2 regions of the Fulvivirga sp. genome follow, and region 1 is predicted to be linked to the other one. Evidence: riboswitches for the same ligand, from Rfam matches in the RefSeq annotation. Region 1 holds a riboswitch; the other holds the start of a gene.
The links. Region 1 has a riboswitch for S-adenosylmethionine ahead of metH (methionine synthase). Riboswitches for the same ligand answer to the same signal wherever they lie in the genome.
Positions count from the first base shown of each region.

Region 1 (4,888 bases):
GGAAGCATCCAATACATGAACAACCGCCCCGCTATAATTTTGGTCTATTTTAACAGCAGTATGAATTCTTGACGTAGTTGCACCTCCTATTAGCAAAGGAATATTGAGTTGCTTCCTTTCCATTTCCTTCGCTACATGCACCATTTCGTCTAATGAAGGTGTAATAAGACCACTAAGGCCTATCGCTATAACCTCGTGCTCTATGGCTGCATCAATGATCTTTTGAGCAGGAACCATCACACCGAGGTCAATGATTTCATAGTTATTGCAAGCCAATACCACTCCCACGATATTTTTACCAATATCATGAACGTCTCCTTTAACTGTAGCTAAAAGAATCTTATTGCCAGCCTTGGGGGTATTGTTCCTTCTTTTCTCCTCCTCCATGTAAGGCTCCAAATAAGCAACAGCCTTTTTCATCACTCTGGCACTTTTCACTACCTGAGGCAAAAACATTTTACCTGAACCAAAAAGGTCTCCAACGATATTCATCCCGTCCATCAATGGCCCTTCTATTACCCTCAATGGACTGTTATATTTCACACGGGCTTCTTCAGTATCTTCATCAATGAATTCAATAATACCTTTGATTAAAGCGTGCGACAGCCTTGACTCCACAGACTCGCTTCTCCACGCATCATCAGCGACCTTTTTCTTTTGACCACCCTTGACACCATCAGCAAATTCAAGTAGCCTTTCTGTAGCATCTTCCCTTCTGTCAAGCAATACATCTTCCACCTTCTCCAATAAGTCTTTAGGTATCTCATCGTAGACCTCCAGCATGGATGGGTTTACAATACCCATATCCATACCATGGTTTATACCATGATACAGGAATGCAGAATGCATGGCCTCACGAACAGGGTTATTTCCCCTAAAGGAAAAAGACACATTACTCACACCCCCACTAACATGTGCCCCTGGTAAATTTTCCCTGATCCACTTTGCTGCACCAAAGAAATCCAGTGCATTCTTGCGATGCTCTTCCATCCCTGTAGCCACAGGAAAAATGTTAGGATCAAAAATGATATCGTGAGCGGGAAATTTCACCTGATTCACCAAAATATCATATGACCTTTTACAAATGTCTATCCTTCGCTGATAAGTATCAGCCTGGCCATCTTCATCAAAAGCCATCACCACTACGGCAGCACCATACCTTTTGACCTTTTTAGCCTGCTCAATAAATTCGGCTTCTCCAGATTTTAAGCTGATGGAATTTACTACTCCTTTACCCTGAATGCATTTTAAACCAGCTTCAATAATGTGCCATTTAGAAGAGTCTATCATTATCGGCACCCTGGCTATGTCGGGCTCAGAAGCTATAAGGTTAAGGAAAGTGACCATGGCATGCTCGCCATCAAGCATACCTTCATCCATATTTATATCAATGATCTGAGCACCACCTTCTACCTGTTCGCGGGCAATTTCAAGTGCTGTGTCATAGTCACCCTCCTTTATCAGGTTTAAAAACTTCTTTGAGCCTGTGACATTGGTGCGCTCGCCAATATTCACAAAATTGGTTTCAGGGGTAACGAGCAGCGGCTCAAGGCCGCTTAGCTTTAAATATGATTGATGTTTTAAAGTCATAAAATCTAAAAAGTAAACAAAAAAAAAGCTCTTCTGATAGGTCAGAAGAGCTCATAATATTTTTATAATAATGAAGGCTTATACTGACTTATCTTTCCTTAACACAACGTGTAAGGGTGGAATTAGCACCTTTGCCAGTTTAATGACATGGTTGCCAAGGCTTCATAGGGCCATTTCCCTCTGCCTTTCTTGATAAGATTATCACAAAGAACTTAACTTCAAATATATTACTATTTTAACAATCTGCACCTAAAATCTCAATTGTCAAAATTAATAGTCCAAAAATAACCCGTAAGGCGTCAAAAGGTTGTTTTAAACCCCTGATTCGACAGGATTTGAGCTGCCTAAACAACCGCAACAGTCCACTGTTATCCTGACAGCCAGTTGGCTGACGAGGTCCCGTATCGGCTAAGCCGATACAAGATGAGGCCTTGTTTTGGAAAAAGGCTCACTCGGTATTGTTTTTAATGTTAGGTTTAAAAAACACGGTCAAGCCTTACGGGCAGTGCAAATTTAAAATTAAAATGAGAGGAAATGCAGTCAATAATTTTATTTTTACTTCCGGTGTAACATTTTTTTCAACCTTAAACTATAGATGATGGAATCGTACGAATCAAATGAAGGTGTAAAACTTACTGATCAATCCTTAAAGAATCTTAACGAGACCAGAAAATGGACAATGTTCATTTCCATTGTGGGTTTTGTTTTTGTAGCACTGATGGTACTGATAGCATTATTTATTGGTTCTGTGATGAGCAACCTTCCCACTGGTTCGTCAATGCCCATTTCAAAAGGTTTTGCTACTGTAATTTATCTTGTTATAGCAGCAATTTACTTTTTCCCAATTTACTATTTGTATAAATTCTCATCGCACATGAAAATTGGCATTGTTACGAAGTCTGAGCAGGAAGTGGAGTACGCATTTAAATATTTAAAATCCCATTACAAATTCATGGGCATTCTGCTGGCGATAGTTTTGGTTTTTTATATAATGATCTTCTTTGGAAGTATTATGTTCGGAGCACTGTTTAGCCTCTAGCACCAATTAGTTGAAGGTCATAAAAATGCAAATCTTAAGTATTTGATATCATGACCTTCAGCACTAAACTTTTGCTCATACCTTGTCCTTATATCATGGCATTCACTTACATATTCAGAATGATATAGATCATGAGTAAAATGTAAATCTTTGATATCCTCTCGCGACTTTAATACTTCCAGTGTATAGTCAAACAAGCCTGTGTTATCAGTTTTGAGTCTAACTATGCCATTTTTTGAAATTATTGATTTGTAGATATCTAAAAATCTCGAATGAGTGACCCTTCGTTTTTCATCCCTATCCCTTGGCCTTGGGTCAGGAAATGTTATCCATATTTCATTGACCTCTCCTGGTTCGAAAAAGTTATTAAGTTCTAGCAAATGCGTTCTTAAAAAAGCCACATTCTCCAACCCCTCTTCTTCAGCTATGGCACTGCCCTTCCATATCCTGTCTCCTTTAATATCAATGCCAATGTGGTTGTTATTAGGAAAAAGTCTTCCTAAACCAATAGTATATTCGCCTCTACCACAAGCAAGCTCCAGTGTAATAGGATTGTCGTTTATAAACACATCTTTGTGCCAATTACCTTTTACATGCTCATAGATTGCTTTACTTGGCTCAATAACGTTAGCTCGCTCTGCTATCTCAGCAAAACGCTTTAGCTTTCCTCTACTCATTCAGGATTAAATTTTATAGACCTTCAATTTCTGCAACCACAAAGTTACTGCCTCCTATAAAAATGAAATCATTTTCTGAGGCATTATTTTCAGCTACCTCAATGGCTTTATTAACATTGGGAATACAATAACCAATCAGGTCATATTCACTGGCTACTTGCTGTAGTTTGGATGCAGGTAATGCTCTGGGTATATCAGCCTGGCAGAAGTAATACTGAGCCTCTTTAGGTAGTAGCTGCATAACTGAGGTGAGCTCTTTATCATTGACTACACCGATAACAATATGAAGCTTATCAAATGTGTAATTTTTGATTTGGTTAATCACATATCTAAGTCCAGCCTCATTATGTCCTACATCACAATATTTCAATGGTTTTGATCCTAGTTTTTGCCAGCGTCCTTTTAGGCCTGTTATTGCAAAAGCTTCTTCCACTCCTGCAACAATCGCACTCTCATTCACATCAAACCCTCTATCTCTCAGAATCTCAACAACTTTAATCACTCCTTTCAAATTCCTTTGTTGATATGCAGCCTCTTGAACATGATGAACATTAACCTCCATATTGTCAGTTCTAATGACTAACCCTTCGTTGGTGCCTACTTGAACATAATCTTCAGCGAAATAGAGGTATGAATTTAGCTGCTTTGCCCTTTTAACAAAAACACCTTCAATTTCAGGCTGGCGCTCACTTATCACAACTGGAATATTCTCCTTGATGATGCCAGCTTTTTCCCCGGCTATCGTTGTTATATCATTCCCAAGCCATTGCTGATGATCATTGCTAATGTTAGTAATGAGCGAAACCTCAGGAATGATGACATTGGTTGAATCCAACCTGCCACCCATACCAACTTCTATAATGGCAATATCAACCTGCTCTTTTGCGAAATAATGAAAACACATGGCTACCGTAATCTCAAAAAAGGAAGGCTTGATCTCCTCTATTAAAGGCTTTATCAAATCCACGAATTCAACCACAGCCTCTTTAGTAATCTCTACTCCGTTGATTTTTATCCGTTCTGTAAAAGATTTTAAATGTGGAGAGGTATAAAGACCCGTTTTATAGCCTGCCTTTTGCATGATAGCCGCTAAATAGTGTGAAGAACTGCCCTTGCCATTGGTGCCGGCTACATGCACAGATTTAAATTGATGTTCAGGGTTTCCTAAAAACTGGCATAGTTTAAGGGTATTGGTCAGGTCTTTTTTATAAGCACTGGCACCATCTCTTTGGAACATTGGCAATTGTGAGAATAAGAACTTGACAGTGTTCTCATATTCTAAATCAATATTCGTCATAAAACGTAGGAGGAATAGATTATTTTGATTTGATCACAAAGGTTACTGAGCCTTTTGTAGTTGCTGATGATACAACTCCATCATTTGTCTTACTGAATGTTATATCCCTCAATTGATCCTCATAAAATTTAGCGATGGCCATTGAAACACTACTATTTCTTATGGTAGTTTTCATAACATAACCATCTTGATCAATTAAAAAATCTATTACTACAATTCCATTCTCAGAGCTTTTATCTTTTTTATTAGGCACCTCGTCCCATATCCATCCAATTATTTGCAACG
Region 1 is NZ_JAVJQL010000006.1:26,840-31,727, forward strand. It holds gene metH (methionine synthase) at 1-1,590, opposite strand, end outside; SAM riboswitch class I at 1,676-1,789, opposite strand; gene RIB54_RS01540 (hypothetical protein) at 2,186-2,629, shown strand; gene trmB (tRNA (guanosine(46)-N7)-methyltransferase TrmB) at 2,647-3,306, opposite strand; gene RIB54_RS01550 (bifunctional folylpolyglutamate synthase/dihydrofolate synthase) at 3,320-4,603, opposite strand; gene RIB54_RS01555 (hypothetical protein) at 4,623-4,888, opposite strand, start outside.

Region 2 (4,888 bases), on a different contig from region 1:
GCTTTTAGGAAATCCTCTAACTCAGTTTTTTCGCTGTCAAAATTGAAATCTACATCCTCTAATTTTTGTAGCTCAAAGAAGGATTCTAAGCTTTGGGAATAGTCCTTTCCACTAGCTGCTTGCTGATATATACTTTGCAACAAGTCAGTACTTTCTCCTCTTGCCGAAACTACAACAGCCAGGCTTTTACTATTGGATTCGCTTTTTATAATCTCCAGCACATTATTCAAAGTAGAACCATTTTTTAAGGACTTTCCACCAAACTTCAATACTGTCCTTTCCTGGCTTTTACCATAATTTAATGTGTCATAAAAACCTTTGATTTTATTAATGATCTGATCTGTTTCTATGAGGAAGCCATCATGGCCAAATTCAGACTCAATTTCCTGAAAGCTTGAATTGGGAATATGCTCCGCCATGAACCTTTGAAAACGAACAGGAATCAATGTGTCTGAGCTTATTCCGATAATAAGGGTTGGAATTTGTATCTCACTCAAGGCCTTCACTTCGCCACCTCTGTTTCTGCCAATATGGTGACTGTCAAGACATTTTGTTAAGTAGTAATAGCAAAGTGCATTAAACCTGTTTACAAATTTTTCGCCCTGATATTGCATATAGCTAGATGATTTAAAATCATCTACTTTTTCCTCAATATCGGTTTGGGTATTTATAAAAGCATTGGATGTTCTGTATGTTAATAGTGCCATTGATCTGGCTGCTTTCATACCTGCCACACCACCGTCTTCAGTACCAAAACTTGGGTCTGACTGCATAGCTATTCGCTGAGACTCATGTACGGCAATACCCCAGGCAGATTCTTTGGAGCATGATGCCACAAGAATTAAGTGGTCAATTGTGCCTTTGAAAGAATAGCTGAATTCCAATGCCTGATTGCCACCAAATGAACCACCAATGGCTGTATGGATTTTATGTATATCCAAATGTTCAGCAAGAAGCTGCTGAGATTTTACAACATCACGGACTGAAAATTGAGGAAAATCCAAGTCGGTTGGTTTTGTGCTGCCATATGGGGAGCCTATTGAGTTCGCACAGATTATAAAATAGTCTTTAGGGTCATAAAACCCGCCATCGCCAAATAACTTAGGCCACCAATCTAGCACATCGGTATTCGCAGAAATTGAATGAAAAACCCAAATAACATTTGAGCCATCAGCATTTCTATCACCGAATGTGTGGTATGCTAGTTTGAGGTTATTAATAACCTTTCCATTTTCCAATTCAAATGGATTTTCAAAATTGTAATACTGAAGTTCTTGCATTATTTAGACTTTGTTAGTGCCTGGTCAATATCTGAGATAATATCATCGATATGTTCCAACCCTACTGAAAAACGTAAAAAACCTGGTGTTATGCCTACTTTTAACTGATCCTCTAAGCTCATTTTTGAGTGAGTAGTAGAAGAGGGGTGTGTAGCAATACTTCGTGTGTCACCAAGATTAGCTGTCAACGAGAGCATATTTAACGAGTTTAAAAATTTAGTGCCTCGCTCAAGACCTCCTTTAATTACGCACCCTACAAGTCCACCACCTTTGGTCATTTGCTTTTTGGCCAAATCATATTGAGGATAGGATTCGTGGTGTGGATAAACTACTACTTCAATAGCCTCATGACCTGATAAAAAATCGGCAAGAGCAGAGGCATTATCGCAGTGCCTGTCCATTCGCACGGCAAGCGTCTCTAAACTCTTTGAAAGCACCCAGGCATTAAATGGGGATAAACTGGCTCCTGTTCTACGGATGTAGTCGTAACATATTTTCACATACTCTTCACTTCCGAGAATTGCTCCTCCTAAAACCCTGCCTTGCCCGTCAATATATTTGGTGGCAGAGTGTATAACTAAGTCGGCTTTGTAATGAACTGGTTTCTGAAGGTATGGAGTTGCAAAACAGTTATCTACAGAGAATATGATATCATTTTCTTTGCAGAGGTCACCGATGAATTCCAAATCCGCTGATTTCAAGGTTGGATTTGATGGCGTTTCCACATAAATCATTCTAGTGTTTGGGCGAATGGCCTTTTTGTAAGATTCATTATCATCAACATCCACAAAAGTGTGCTCAATGCCCATGTTGGGAAACACATTGGTCAGCACATATCTGGAATTACCAAAAATTGCCCCTGAAGAAACAATGTGGTCACCTGACTTTAAAAGTGCGGCCATACTATTAAACACTGCAGCCATGCCCGAGGCGGTAGCTACGCCAGCTTCACATTCTTCCAAAAGGCAGAGTTTGTCAATAAACTCATCTGTATTAGGGTTGGAAAATCTTGAATATAAATTTCCTTCAACCTCATTATTAAATAGCTGTGCACCATGCTCAGCTGAATCAAAAGTAAAGCTCGATGTCATGTAGATAGGTGCGGAGTGCTCTTTTTGAGCAGTCTTTTCCATCTGAGTGCGTATTGCTAGTGTTTCAAATTTGTCTCTTTTCATAATAGAAAATATTAATTGAAATCCTCACGGATATTCCATTAGCATTTAATAAATCATCATGAAAAGTTTCGTAAGACAGGCCTTTGATTGATAGGCCAAAAGAGTATCGGAAAATTCTTCTGACTTATCTCTATTGCATAGTTTGCAATTGGAATTAGCACCTTCTTAATGACTAAGGGTTGCTAAGGTTTCAAAGGGCCAATCCCTCCACCTTTCTCGATAAGTTATGTAAATGAACGTTTTGTTAGAACGATGCAAATATATGGCTGTTTTTCTCATTTCCCATTAAATAACTAAAAGTTAATTGCGATTCAATAATCCGAACGTCCTCAGACCTCTTCAAACAGGCTAATGGAAGCGGAAATTGAATAAACTAATTGTAAAGACAATTTTTAGTGCCGCTTAAATGTGTTAGTAGCTAATTTTCAGCTTCTTACGTTGTAAATGAGAGATTTTCATGCTAGCTTATAAATTTAAATACCTTTAAAAATGGCTACAGAAAGAAAATTTCATCAACAGAGCATTTCAAAAGCTCCAACACTGGTTGGGTTCCTCAGTAATTTTAATGCCTATACCATAAGTTGGTTTCTACTATCCAGTGCAGTTACTGCTGTGTACGGTTACTATTTTCAAAAGGCAACATTAGAAAATGTTGGGGTGTTAAAATGGGCTGCAACATTAACAGGTGAGTTCATCATTTTTGCTGTAATCGTTGGTGTCATTATTCTTTTCATCCATGATAAAAGGCAGACTGAGAATCCAATTCAACGATTGTTTCCAGTTATAATCTGGGGAAGGAAGATGCTTGTGAAAATGGGGCCATTGTTACGTCAATACCTCTTTCTCAACGATCAGGAAGAAACACCCTATAACAGAATAACCAGAAACTGGGTGCATGAAACTTCCAATGGTGTAAGAAATACCATTGGCTTCGGTAGCCAAATTGATATGGATAAAGTAGGCACTACATTGATAATGCCAGCAACATTTACCAATACTAAAATTAAAACAGGAGAGGAGACAGGTAGAACCTATAAGAAAATAATAGGGAAGCATACAGGAGTGGAACCGGTTGTTTTAAATCATTTTGTTCATATAAGTGCGATGTCTTACGGTGCATTGTCTTACAGAGCTCATGCGGCACTCAATAAGGGAGCAAAAATGGCGGGTATTTTCCATAATACAGGCGAAGGATCACTGGCGCCTTGTCATGAATATGGAGGTGGGGATTTGATATTTCAAATAGGAACAGCCAAGTACGGCATAAGGGATGAAGAGGGTAATATGGATGATAAGTTACTTGAGCAGATGGCTAATCACCCCCAGGTTAAGATGTTTGAAATTAAGTTGGCTCAAGGAGCTAAGCCTGGTAAAGGCGGAATGCTTTTGAAGGAAAAAATTACCGAGGAAATTGCCAACATCAGGAAAATACCTATGGGCAAGGATGCCTACGCGCCAGCACGTCACAAGGAGTTTAGTGATGTTGATGGACTTTTTGATTTTATAGATCATGTTAGAAAGATCACCAAAAAGCCTACTGGTATAAAAATGGTAATAGGCCATACTGCTGAGATAGAAGCCATAGCGGACAAAATGAGCAAAGAGCCCGGTAGAGGTCCTGACTATATTGTAATTGATGGTGGTGATGGCGGTACTGGAGCAGCACCTTATGTACTTAGCTCTTATTCTGGCTTACCAATGAAACAAGCACTAGCTGTGGCGGATTGGGCCTTTAAAAGACACAAGGTGCGTGATAAGGTGGTGATTTTTGCTAGTGGTAAGGTAGCTACCCCAATTGAAATAGCTGTAGCCATGGCGCTGGGCGCGGATGCCATATATATGGCCAGAGGGTTTATGTTATCATTAGGCTGTATCCAAGCCTTGGAGTGTCATACCAACAATTGCCCAACAGGTATTGCAACTCAAAACAGGCGTTTGGAAAAGGCTTTGGATATTGAAGCCGCAGCTAAACGTGTAGCTACTTATGCTGATGCACTGTATAAAGAAACACAAATGCTTGCCGAGTCTTGCGGTTATGAAACACCTAGCGACATTACTCCTGATGATATAATGGTGGTGACTTCTCCTGGGCATTTGGATTACCTTTCTGAGCTTCACGGCATTTCTGCTTATGAAGCCAGCCTGGAACGCAAGAAAGCCAAAGAAAGAGGTATGACTGTCGGGGAAATGAAGATGCAGGAGGATGAAGTTTAGGGTTGTGGCTTTATAAACAACACTATCAGGCTTTTTGGAGTATAATAAATCATGCTTAAAAACTTATTGCTGTTTGCTATTTCATTAGTGGTTTTAATATTTTTTGAATCAGCTCAACAGTATTACTATATAGACTCATTTGACCTGCATCCGCAAGGAACAATCGTCACCTTTGGAGAGATTTTAAACCTCCAGTTGGTTTGGTGGATGGTGTGGTCA
Region 2 is NZ_JAVJQL010000013.1:19,396-24,283, forward strand. It holds gene thrA (bifunctional aspartate kinase/homoserine dehydrogenase I) at 1-1,280, opposite strand, end outside; gene RIB54_RS07195 (trans-sulfuration enzyme family protein) at 1,280-2,455, opposite strand; SAM riboswitch class I at 2,577-2,681, opposite strand; gene RIB54_RS07200 (glutamate synthase-related protein) at 2,945-4,669, shown strand; gene RIB54_RS07205 (LytR/AlgR family response regulator transcription factor) at 4,721-4,888, shown strand, end outside.
Region 2: linked by a shared signal. The riboswitch ahead of RIB54_RS07195 (trans-sulfuration enzyme family protein) and the one ahead of metH (methionine synthase) in region 1 are both predicted to bind S-adenosylmethionine.